2 regions of the Planococcus chinensis genome follow, and region 2 is predicted to be linked to the other one. Evidence: riboswitches for the same ligand, from Rfam matches in the RefSeq annotation. Region 2 holds a riboswitch; the other holds the start of a gene.
The links. Region 2 has a riboswitch for S-adenosylmethionine ahead of ACFSDB_RS00530 (LLM class flavin-dependent oxidoreductase). Riboswitches for the same ligand answer to the same signal wherever they lie in the genome.
Positions count from the first base shown of each region.

Region 1: it holds a riboswitch for S-adenosylmethionine, as region 2 does, so the genes downstream of both, ACFSDB_RS09630 (bifunctional homocysteine S-methyltransferase/methylenetetrahydrofolate reductase) here and ACFSDB_RS00530 (LLM class flavin-dependent oxidoreductase) in region 2, are expected to answer to the same signal.

Region 1 covers NZ_JBHUFW010000005.1:419,324-424,056, reverse strand. Annotated here, with positions in the region: gene ACFSDB_RS09635 (DUF6544 family protein) at 742-1,587, shown strand; SAM riboswitch class I at 1,816-1,922, shown strand; gene ACFSDB_RS09630 (bifunctional homocysteine S-methyltransferase/methylenetetrahydrofolate reductase) at 1,995-3,851, shown strand; gene metH (methionine synthase) at 3,832-4,733, shown strand, end outside.
Region 2 covers NZ_JBHUFW010000002.1:89,945-94,677, reverse strand. Annotated here, with positions in the region: gene ACFSDB_RS00535 (sodium:solute symporter family transporter) at 1-766, opposite strand, end outside; gene ACFSDB_RS00530 (LLM class flavin-dependent oxidoreductase) at 884-2,275, opposite strand; SAM riboswitch class I at 2,400-2,506, opposite strand; gene ACFSDB_RS00525 (YdbL family probable chaperone protein) at 2,637-2,972, shown strand; gene ACFSDB_RS00520 (tartrate dehydrogenase) at 3,021-4,118, opposite strand; gene ACFSDB_RS00515 (MmgE/PrpD family protein) at 4,142-4,733, opposite strand, start outside.

The DNA of each region.
Region 1 (4,733 bases), on a different contig from region 2:
CTTAATCGATATTCCGCAAAACAGCTTCGTAAAACCCCTGTGCTCCTGCGCGCTATGCGCTCGTCGCAAAGAGATGGCTCAAACTTCCTTAGAGCCATCTCTTTGCCGCGGGCGAGCGCCAAGCCTCCTCAGTCGCTTACGCGACTTGCGGGGTCTCGGCTGTCTCGCTGTCCCGCAGGCAAGTACCGGCCAAACAGCATTTGGCCGGTACTTTGCGACGAAGCGCGTAGCGCTGCAACGGTTTTTCATGTCCCGAAGCTAGCGCAGCGATGCAGGGACAGGAGCAGCGTCCTTTCATGTTTCGAAGCTAGCGAAGCGATGCAGAAACAGTACGGTTTTCTCCGCCGTTTTGCTCCATATCTCAGATAGCACTACTAAAACGGATTAAGTTATCAGCTTTTAAAGAGCGAAACCAGCGCCGGCGCGTCCACGGGCTGGGCGAAAGCCATGCCCAAAGCGGCCGAAGCGAGATGAAAAGTTCATTTTTTTAATGACTTATCTAAAGAAGGTTTCTCGATAGCCTGTCTTTTTTTGGTGGGAAAAATTCATCTATTAAAGGAAAAAGAGAGGGGAATAAAATCTCCTGAAATAAGGTTCTTCTGATTAAAAGAAGCGGAATCATGCAGCTGTACAAAATTGCAGGAGAACAGGTTTGGATGTCGTATGGTATAGATACGATAATCCGTTGATGCTGCTGCCCGTCCGTGAAAGTCCGTTTCGAAAAAGGAAGGGGATGGAGAGATGAGAATCTTGTTGTCAGTGCTTGTTGTGCTCGCCTCAGCATTCTTTGTCGTAAAAGGGGCGAACCGCCAGTCGCCGGCTGAATCATTAAAAGCGGCGCCGCTCAGAAAGTTGGAGGCGCCTTTGAAGAGGGTGGAACCGGAACAATTGGCTGCACTGCCGGCCCCGGTCCGGAAGTGGATGGAGTGGAGCGGCATTTCTGGCAGGGAAGAGATTCGGAGCGTGTATGCAAAGCAAACTGGCCGGATGAAACTCAAGCCCGGCCAGGAAAAATGGATGGCGTCAGAAGCTTGGCAATACACTACTTCTGATCCTCCCGGCTTCATCTGGAAAGTGAAGATGAAGATGGGCAATGGGCTTTCTGTGACGGGTAAGGATGTGTTTCAGGAAGGCAAGGCGGAGATGCGGATCAAAATGGCCGGCTTGGTGCCGATGGCGACTACGCGCGGCAATCCGAAAGCCGACCAGTCCTCGCTGCAGCGGTATTTAATGGAGCTGAGCGGATTTCCCTCCGCCGCTTTGAGCCGGTATGTCGAATGGCACGCAATCGACGATCGGACGGCGGAAGCGACGATGGCCTACAACTGGATCAAAGGCCGCGCGACTTTCCATTTCGGGGAGGGCGGCGAACTGCTGAAAGTGACGGCGATGCGCTTCAAGGACAGTGATGAGCATGCGGAGCTTGTACCGTGCACAGCCCACATCCGGGCATACCGGACGATGGACGGAATCCGCACGCCTTCCGAACTCGGGGTCACGTGGGATTTGGCTGAAGGGCCGTTCACCTGGTACGAATTCACGATGGAGGATGTGGCTTTTAATGTGAAGAAGCCGGCCGGATTTTGATGGCAGATTTTGATTCCGAAATTGCATACGTCTTTCCGCTTCAGGGGATTTTATTAGATAAACGCCTTCTCCTACGATTTAGCTGCATTGCCAAAGACAGCGCACTGGAGTCGAATTTATGTCTTAAAGAGGAAGATAAACAGAAATTTCATTCTTTTTAGACAGATCTCCTTGACCTGGAGGCGATATGGGGTTAATATTTTAGGATATAAAAAATTGAATAATTGATTCTTATCGAGAGAAGTCGAGGGACTGGCCCTATGACGCTTCAGCAACCAGCCGTTACCGGTCAGGTGCTAAATCCAGCAGGCATTTCCATGCCTGAGAGATGAAGAAGAACGAGTATGTTATCGTAAAGCCTTCTTTTTCTATGGAAGGCTTTTTTATTTGTATAGGAGGAGAGCAGCATGAAGTTATTGGAAGCGTTGAAGACAAGGGTATTGACGGCGGACGGCGCAATGGGGACGCTTCTGTATTCGTACGGGATTGAATACTGCAACGAGGAGCTGAATATTCAGCGTCCGGAGATCATCGAGAAGATCCACCATGACTACATCCGGGCCGGAGCGGACATCATCCAGACCAACACGTACGGAGCGAACGCGCATAAGCTCGCGCGCTACGGGCTGGAGGAGCAGGTGAAAGACATCAACCGGGCAGCGATTGAAATTGCGAAGCGTGCCGCGGCGCCCGGCGGCCAGTTCGTCTTCGGGACGATCGGCGGCATCCGGGGCTTCCGGAAAAGCGATGCGACGCTAACAGAAATCATCGCGATGGTCGACCAGCAGGCGCAGCACCTCCTGTCCGGCGATCCGGACGGGCTGCTGCTCGAGACGTATTACGACTTCGAAGAGCTGGCAGCGACCGTCACCCACTTGAAAACCCTCACGGATACACCGCTCATCGCGCAAGTGTCGATGCACGAACCGGGCGTTCTGCAGAACGGCATGCTGTTGAACGACGCCTTGCAGGAACTGGAATCGCTCGGTGCGGACATTGTCGGCGTCAATTGCCGCCTTGGCCCCCATCACACGATCCAGGCGTTCGAAGGCGTCGAGCTGCTGAAAAAGGCATTCTTGTCCGCCTACCCGAACGCGAGCCTGCTCGACGTCGAAGACGGCCGCATCGTCTATGAATCGGAAGCGGATTATTTCGGCCGTGCGGCTTTGCTGCTCCGGGAAGAAGGCGTACGCTTGATCGGCGGCTGCTGCGGTACGACCCCGAAGCATATTGCGGAAACGAAGAAGCGCCTGCGGAACTTGGCGCCGGTGACGGAGAAGAAAGTGGCAGAGAGAAAGCCGATTGTTATCCGCGAAGCGGAAGCGCTGGACGTCAAGCCGCTCCACGAAAAAGCGAAGACGGAGCGGACAATCATTGTCGAGCTCGACACGCCGCGCCATCTGGACATCACCACGTTCATCGAAGGCTCGAAAGCGTTGGATGCGGCAGGCATCGACGCCTTGACGATGGCGGACAATTCCCTTGCTTCGCCGCGCATCTCGAACATGGCGATGGGCTCGATCCTGAAGCAGGAAAATATCCGGCCGCTCGCGCACATAACGTGCCGCGACCACAACCTGATCGGCCTGCAATCGCATCTCATGGGGCTTGATGCTCTTGGCATGCATGATATATTGGCAGTGACGGGAGACCCGACAAAAGTGGGTGATTTCCCGGGGGCAACGAGCGTCTATGACGTCTCGAGCATGGAACTGATCCAGTTGATCAAGAAGCTCAACGAAGGCATTTCATTTTCCGGCAAGCCGCTGCGCAAGAAAGCGAACTTCTCGGTGGCGGCGGCGTTCAACCCGAACGTCCGCGTCGTCAGCCGGGCCGTTAAGCGTCTGGAACAGAAAATCGAGAGCGGTGCGGATTATTTCATTTCCCAGCCGGTCTATACAAAAGAGAAAATCATTGAAATTTACGAGGAAACGAAGCATTTGGAGACCCCGGTCTTCCTTGGCATCATGCCGCTGACGAGCATCCGCAGTTCGGAATTCCTGCACAATGAAGTGCCGGGCATCAAATTGTCAGAAGATGCGCTCGAGCGCATGCGCGCATGCGGCGAAGACAAGGAGCGGGCGACAGCGGAAGGCATCCAGATTGCCAAGGAGTTGATCGATACCGCAGCCGGGCTCTTCAACGGCATCTATCTGATCACGCCGTTTTTGCGCTATGAAATGTGCGTGGAATTGATCGATTACATCCGACAAATAGATTTGCAGAAAGCGAGCGATAACAGCCATGTCCAAACCTCTCATTGAACAACAACTCGAAAAACGGATCCTCATCATCGACGGAGCGATGGGCACGATGATCCAGAACGCCGACCTGTCGCCGGAAGATTTCGGCGGTGAAGAATTCGACGGGTGCAACGAGTACTTGAACATCGTCCGCCCGGAAGTCATCGAAGGCGTCCACGATGCGTATTTGGAAGCGGGGGCGGATATCCTCTGCACGAATACGTTCGGCGGCACGCCAATCGTGCTCGATGAATACGACCTTGGCAGCCAGGCGCCTGAGATCAACCGGCGCGCTGTCGAAATAGCCAAAGCGAGTGCCGCGAAATTCTCCACGCCGGAATGGCCGCGCTTTGTGGCAGGCGCCATCGGACCGACGACAAAGACGCTGTCGGTGACCGGCGGGGTGACATTCGATGAAATGAAGGATAATTTCTACGTCCAGGCAAAAGCGCTCGTCGAAGGCGGAGCGGATCTGATCCTATTGGAAACGAGCCAGGATATGCTCAATGTCAAGGCGGCGACGATCGGCATCAAAGAGGCGTTCAACGAGCTCGGCAAGGAATTGCCGATCATGGTGTCCGGCACGATCGAACCGATGGGCACGACGCTCGCAGGGCAGAGCATCGAAGCGTTCTATATTTCGATTGAGCACATCAAGCCGTTGTCGGTCGGCCTGAACTGCGCGACAGGGCCGGAATTCATGACCGACCACATCCGTTCGCTGTCCGAGCTGTCGGACGGCTTTGTCAGCTGCTACCCGAATGCGGGGCTCCCGGACGAGGAAGGCCATTACCACGAAACGCCGGAATCGCTGTCGAAAAAGCTTCGCGGTTTTGCCGAAAAAGGCTGGCTCAATGTGGTCGGCGGCTGTTGCGGCACGACGCCTGCCCATATCCAGGCGGT
Region 2 (4,733 bases):
ACAACAGCCACTGGATGCTCAGGATAGCAAAGCCGCTATAGAAAGGTCCACCGGTGGAAAGCGGTGCCACCAGTGCCGGATCAATTGCACGGAGTTCGGTTTGGAGTGTGCCGAAAACGTTCCATCCGCCGCCAATCGTCCACAGCAAAGACACGAACAAAAGAATTGAAACCACTGCCATCACCGTGCCCTGTATCCCGTCGCTGACGATTTGGGCAAAAGCGCCGCCGAGACTGACATAGACAATCGTGATCCCGACGCCTATAGCAATCCCCCACATATATGGAATGCCGATGACTGTTTCAAACATCGTCGCCAATCCGACGTTCTGGCCGACAATATAGTAAATATTGAACAGCACCAAAAGCGCCACAAGCACCTGCAAGGTTTTGCTTTTGTAGCGGTTGCCGAGCCACTGTGGAAGCGTTAGGCTGCCGCCGTTTTTCTGCCCATAGCGCCAGAACTTCTTGGTGAACAGCAGCAATCCGAGCCATGTGACGCCAAAGCAGCCGATTGTATACCATAATGTCGACAAGCCGTATGTATAGGCCCAGCCTGGAACGCCAAGGAATAAATTCGCGCTCGCATAGGAAGCGCCGAAACTGATGCCGACGATTGACGGCCTCACTTTTCCTCTAGCAAGGGCGAAACCTTTCATTGAACCGCTATGGACCGATCCTTTCCGGCCAAGCCATGTAGTCCATATAAAGTAGCCGATCAACATTATAACGATAAACGGCAGTAGCCATGAAGTCTCTTCACGCATCGCCTTCTCCTCCTTTCCGTTTCGGTTTGGGATAGGTTTTATTCCACAGTGCCAGTCCGGCAACCCAGAAAATTGCGACGCTGACCCAATAAGCTGTAATCATCTCCATTCCCCCTCTTAGTTTTCGACCGGCTGCTGCAATTGCTTATAGCCTGCGCCAGGATGCGTTCCTTTCAACCGGTTTTGGCCTTTGCCGTAAATCTTTTCTCGGTATGTGCCTTCTGTGTATTCTTTTTGTACTCGGCCGCGCTCCTGCAGGACAGGTACGACGAGTTCGACAAAGTCCTCAAAGCTTCCCGGAGCCAGTGTATAAGCGAGATTGAAGCCGTCGACGCCTGTTTCTTCAACCCAGTATTCGATTTCATCGGCAATTTGTTCCGGCGTTCCGACTGCGACTGGGCCTCTTCCGCCAATGCCGACAAACGTGGCAAGCTCTCGGATGGTCCATTTGCGGTCCGGGTCAGCACGTGTAAATACTTCGACCGCTGATTGCATCGCATTGCTTTGGATGTACTCCAATGTATCTTCGGGATCGTATCCTGAAAAATCGATGCCTGTCCACCCGCCGAGGAGGGCAAGCGCGCCTTCGTAGCTGACATAGCTTTTCAATTCCTCGTATTTGGCCTGCGCTTCCGCCTCCGTCTTGCCTATGATGGCAGTGAATGTCGTGTAGACGATGACATCCTCGGGATTGCGGCCATTTGCTAGGATCCGTTCACGAAGGGCCGCGACCCCTTTTTTCACAACCTGGGTGGTCGGGCCGGCAGTGAATACCGATTCCGCGTGCTTAGCCGCAAATTCCCGGCCGCGCGGCGAAGCACCTGCCTGGAACAGGACCGGCGTTCGCTGCGGCGACGGTTCTGACAGATGGGCACCGGGAACTTTAAAGTATTCCCCTTCGTGGCGGATATCATGGACTTTTGACGGGTCCGTGTAGACTTTCGCTTCTTTATCGCGTAGGACCGCGCCGTCTTCCCAGCTTCCTTCCCACAGCTTATAGCAGACTTCCAAGTATTCTGCTGCATAGTCGTAGCGCTGGTCGTGGCTCATCTGGTCCTCAAGTCCGATATTGAGAGCCGCGCTTTTCAGATAGGAAGTGACGACATTCCAGCCAACCCGCCCTTTGGTCAGATGATCCAATGTCGACATGCGCCGTGCAAATGTATAAGGATGTTCATGACTGACTGAAGCTGTAACCCCGAAACTCAAATGTTCAGTGACCGAAGACATCAGCGGCACAATAAGCAGCGGGTCATTGACCGGAGATTGAACCGCATTTCGGAGAGCGGCGTCCCGTGAACCGTTATAAACATCATAGGTGCCCAGTACATCCGCCAGGAACACGGCATCGAATTTTCCTTTTTCCAATAGCTTGGCAAGTTCAATCCAGTATTCGCTATCCGTGTATGTATGGGACCGGTCTTCTGCATGGAGCCATAGCCCTGGAGATTGGTGTCCTCCGGCACAAGCCATTTCAAATGCGTTCAAGTAAATCCGTTTTTTCGTCATGTTCTTCCTCCTCATGTTTGATAGTTTAATTTGCACGGCTCCGCCAGCAGAAAAGATAAAAGCCCTCTTTTTCTCAAAAAATGAGAAAAAGAGGGCCGCATAAATTAAATGGACGGTTTCCGCTCTCTTATCTCCCAAGAAAAAATCTTGCTGGAATTAGCACCTTTCTGACAAATGTCAGAGGTTGCTGAAGCGTCAACGGGCCAGTCCCTCGGCTTCTCTGGATAAGATTATTAAATTTAAATCCTATCATAATACTAGGATATGGATAAGTCAACCAAACATTTAAAATTTTTGATTTATTTTATTGTAAATTATTACCTTTCGGTATAAATTTAAGAGAATAGTAAAGGAGATTACCATGAAAAATATAAGCAGAATCGCTGCGCTCGGGCTGCCGCTCTTTCTGCTGTCCGGCTGCTTCAATGCCCCTTCTTTGATTACTGAAGAGTACAGCCGCATGGAAGCCGAAAGGGACGATGCCCTTCTATTTGAAACCGGAGATTCACGCGAGATTGAAGAAGCCATTGATGCCATCAACAGCGGGCGCCGGGAGGAGACGCACGAATGGGAGCTGCCGGAACCCGAAGGCACCCTCACCTTCTCAAACGCTAAAGAGGAGTTGGTACTGACACTTTTTGACGATGGAGAGACCATTGATGAATATTTCGTCTACGTTGAATTGGATTTGGAGTGACGCACAAACCCCCGTCCCAGGAACTTTCCGGAACGGGGGTTTTAGGTTTTATTCGGTTGCTTTGACTGCTGCGAGGTTCCGGATAATGGCTTCCGTCACACCTGCTGTGTCGTGCGTGCCGCCGATGTCGCGCGTCATGATGCCTTGGCGCGTTGTTTCGGCAATCGCCCGGTTGAGCTGTTCCGCTTCTTCTTCGAGCCCAAGATGGCTGAGCATCATCGCGGCGCTGGCGATCGAGCCGATCGGGTTGGCAATGCCCTGCCCGGCGATGTCCGGCGCCGAGCCATGGACCGATTCGAACATGCTCGGCGCTTTCCGCTCCGGGTCCAGGTTGGCGCTCGGCGCAAGGCCGAGGCTGCCGGCAAGCGCACTGCCGAGATCGGAAAGGATGTCGGCAAATAAATTCGACGCCACCACTACTTCTAGCTCTTCCGGACGCAGCACGAAGTGGGCGGCGACGGCATCGACCAGCCCCTGTTCCGCTTCGACGTCCGGGTACTCTTTGCTGACACGGGCGAATACTTCATCCCACAAGACCATGCCGTATTGCTGGGCATTGCTTTTCGTGACGCTGAGCACCCGTTTGCGCTTGCGCGTGCGGGCTAGTTCAAACGCAAAGCGAATGATGCGCTCGCAGCCGTGTTCCGTGAAAAGCGCGGACTGGACCGCGACTTCCTTGCCCGGGCCGCGTCCCGCGAAATTGCGGCCGCCGATGCCGGAGTATTCCCCTTCGGAATTCTCGCGGACAAGCACCCAATTGAGCGTATCGACATCGGGATGGTTGAGGCGCCGCGGCACCCCGGGCAGAAACTCGATCGGGCGCACATTCGCCCATTGGTCAAGCCCTTGGCAGATCGCCAGTCGCAGTCCCCACAGCGATACATGGTCCGGCACGCCCGGAAATCCGACCGCCCCGAAATAGATGGCGTCGTAGCCCTTCATCTTTTCCACGCCGTCTTCGTCCATCATCTTGCCATGCTCGAGATAGTATTCGCATCCCCACGGGAAGGTGTCCTTTTCAAAAGCGAAGCGGCCACCTGATTCTTCTGCTATATGGTCCAGCACCTGAAGCCCTGCAGCGATCACTTCCTTGCCGATGCCGTCTCCCGGTATCACGGCCAATCGAAACGTTTTTGTCTCTTCCATCCGTCCATTCCTCCTCAGATTCGTCAGTTGAAGATTTTTTCAGCTTTCGTCAATCCGATTAATTCTTCCAATTGGCCCAGTTCTTCCATCCGGTACATCAGGCCGCGCAGCGCTTCCGCCCGTTCCGCTCCGATAATCGGATGCACCAGGTTGTTGAACTTGCGCTCCAGTGCTGCGTCGTCCATCGGATTCTCGATGCTGCCGGTGGCATATTTGACGGTGTGCTCGATGATGCTGTCGTCTTTCAGGTACGCTTTCGCATACACTTCTTCTTCTTTCACGGAGTGATCGACTTTCGGTTTGATTTTCTCCCGGAATGCCACCACCGCCGGATCACGGACTTTCTCATCTGCGTACTGCGCTTCGGCGGCATCGCCTTCGAGGAATGCAATGGCACCGGTGTGGTAGATGCTGAATTTGCCGGCAAGCCCGGTCGGCGGCGTCGGTTTCCCGGTCAGCTCCAGCACATATGGATTGACGGTCAATTCGATGCGTTCGATGTCTTCCGCTTTCGCCTGTTTTCCGAGTGCAATGCACGCGTCGATGGAAGGATGCAGAACAATCCCGCATGCGTATGGTTTGAAGGCGTTTTTTAAAAGCTCCCAATCGGTGCCC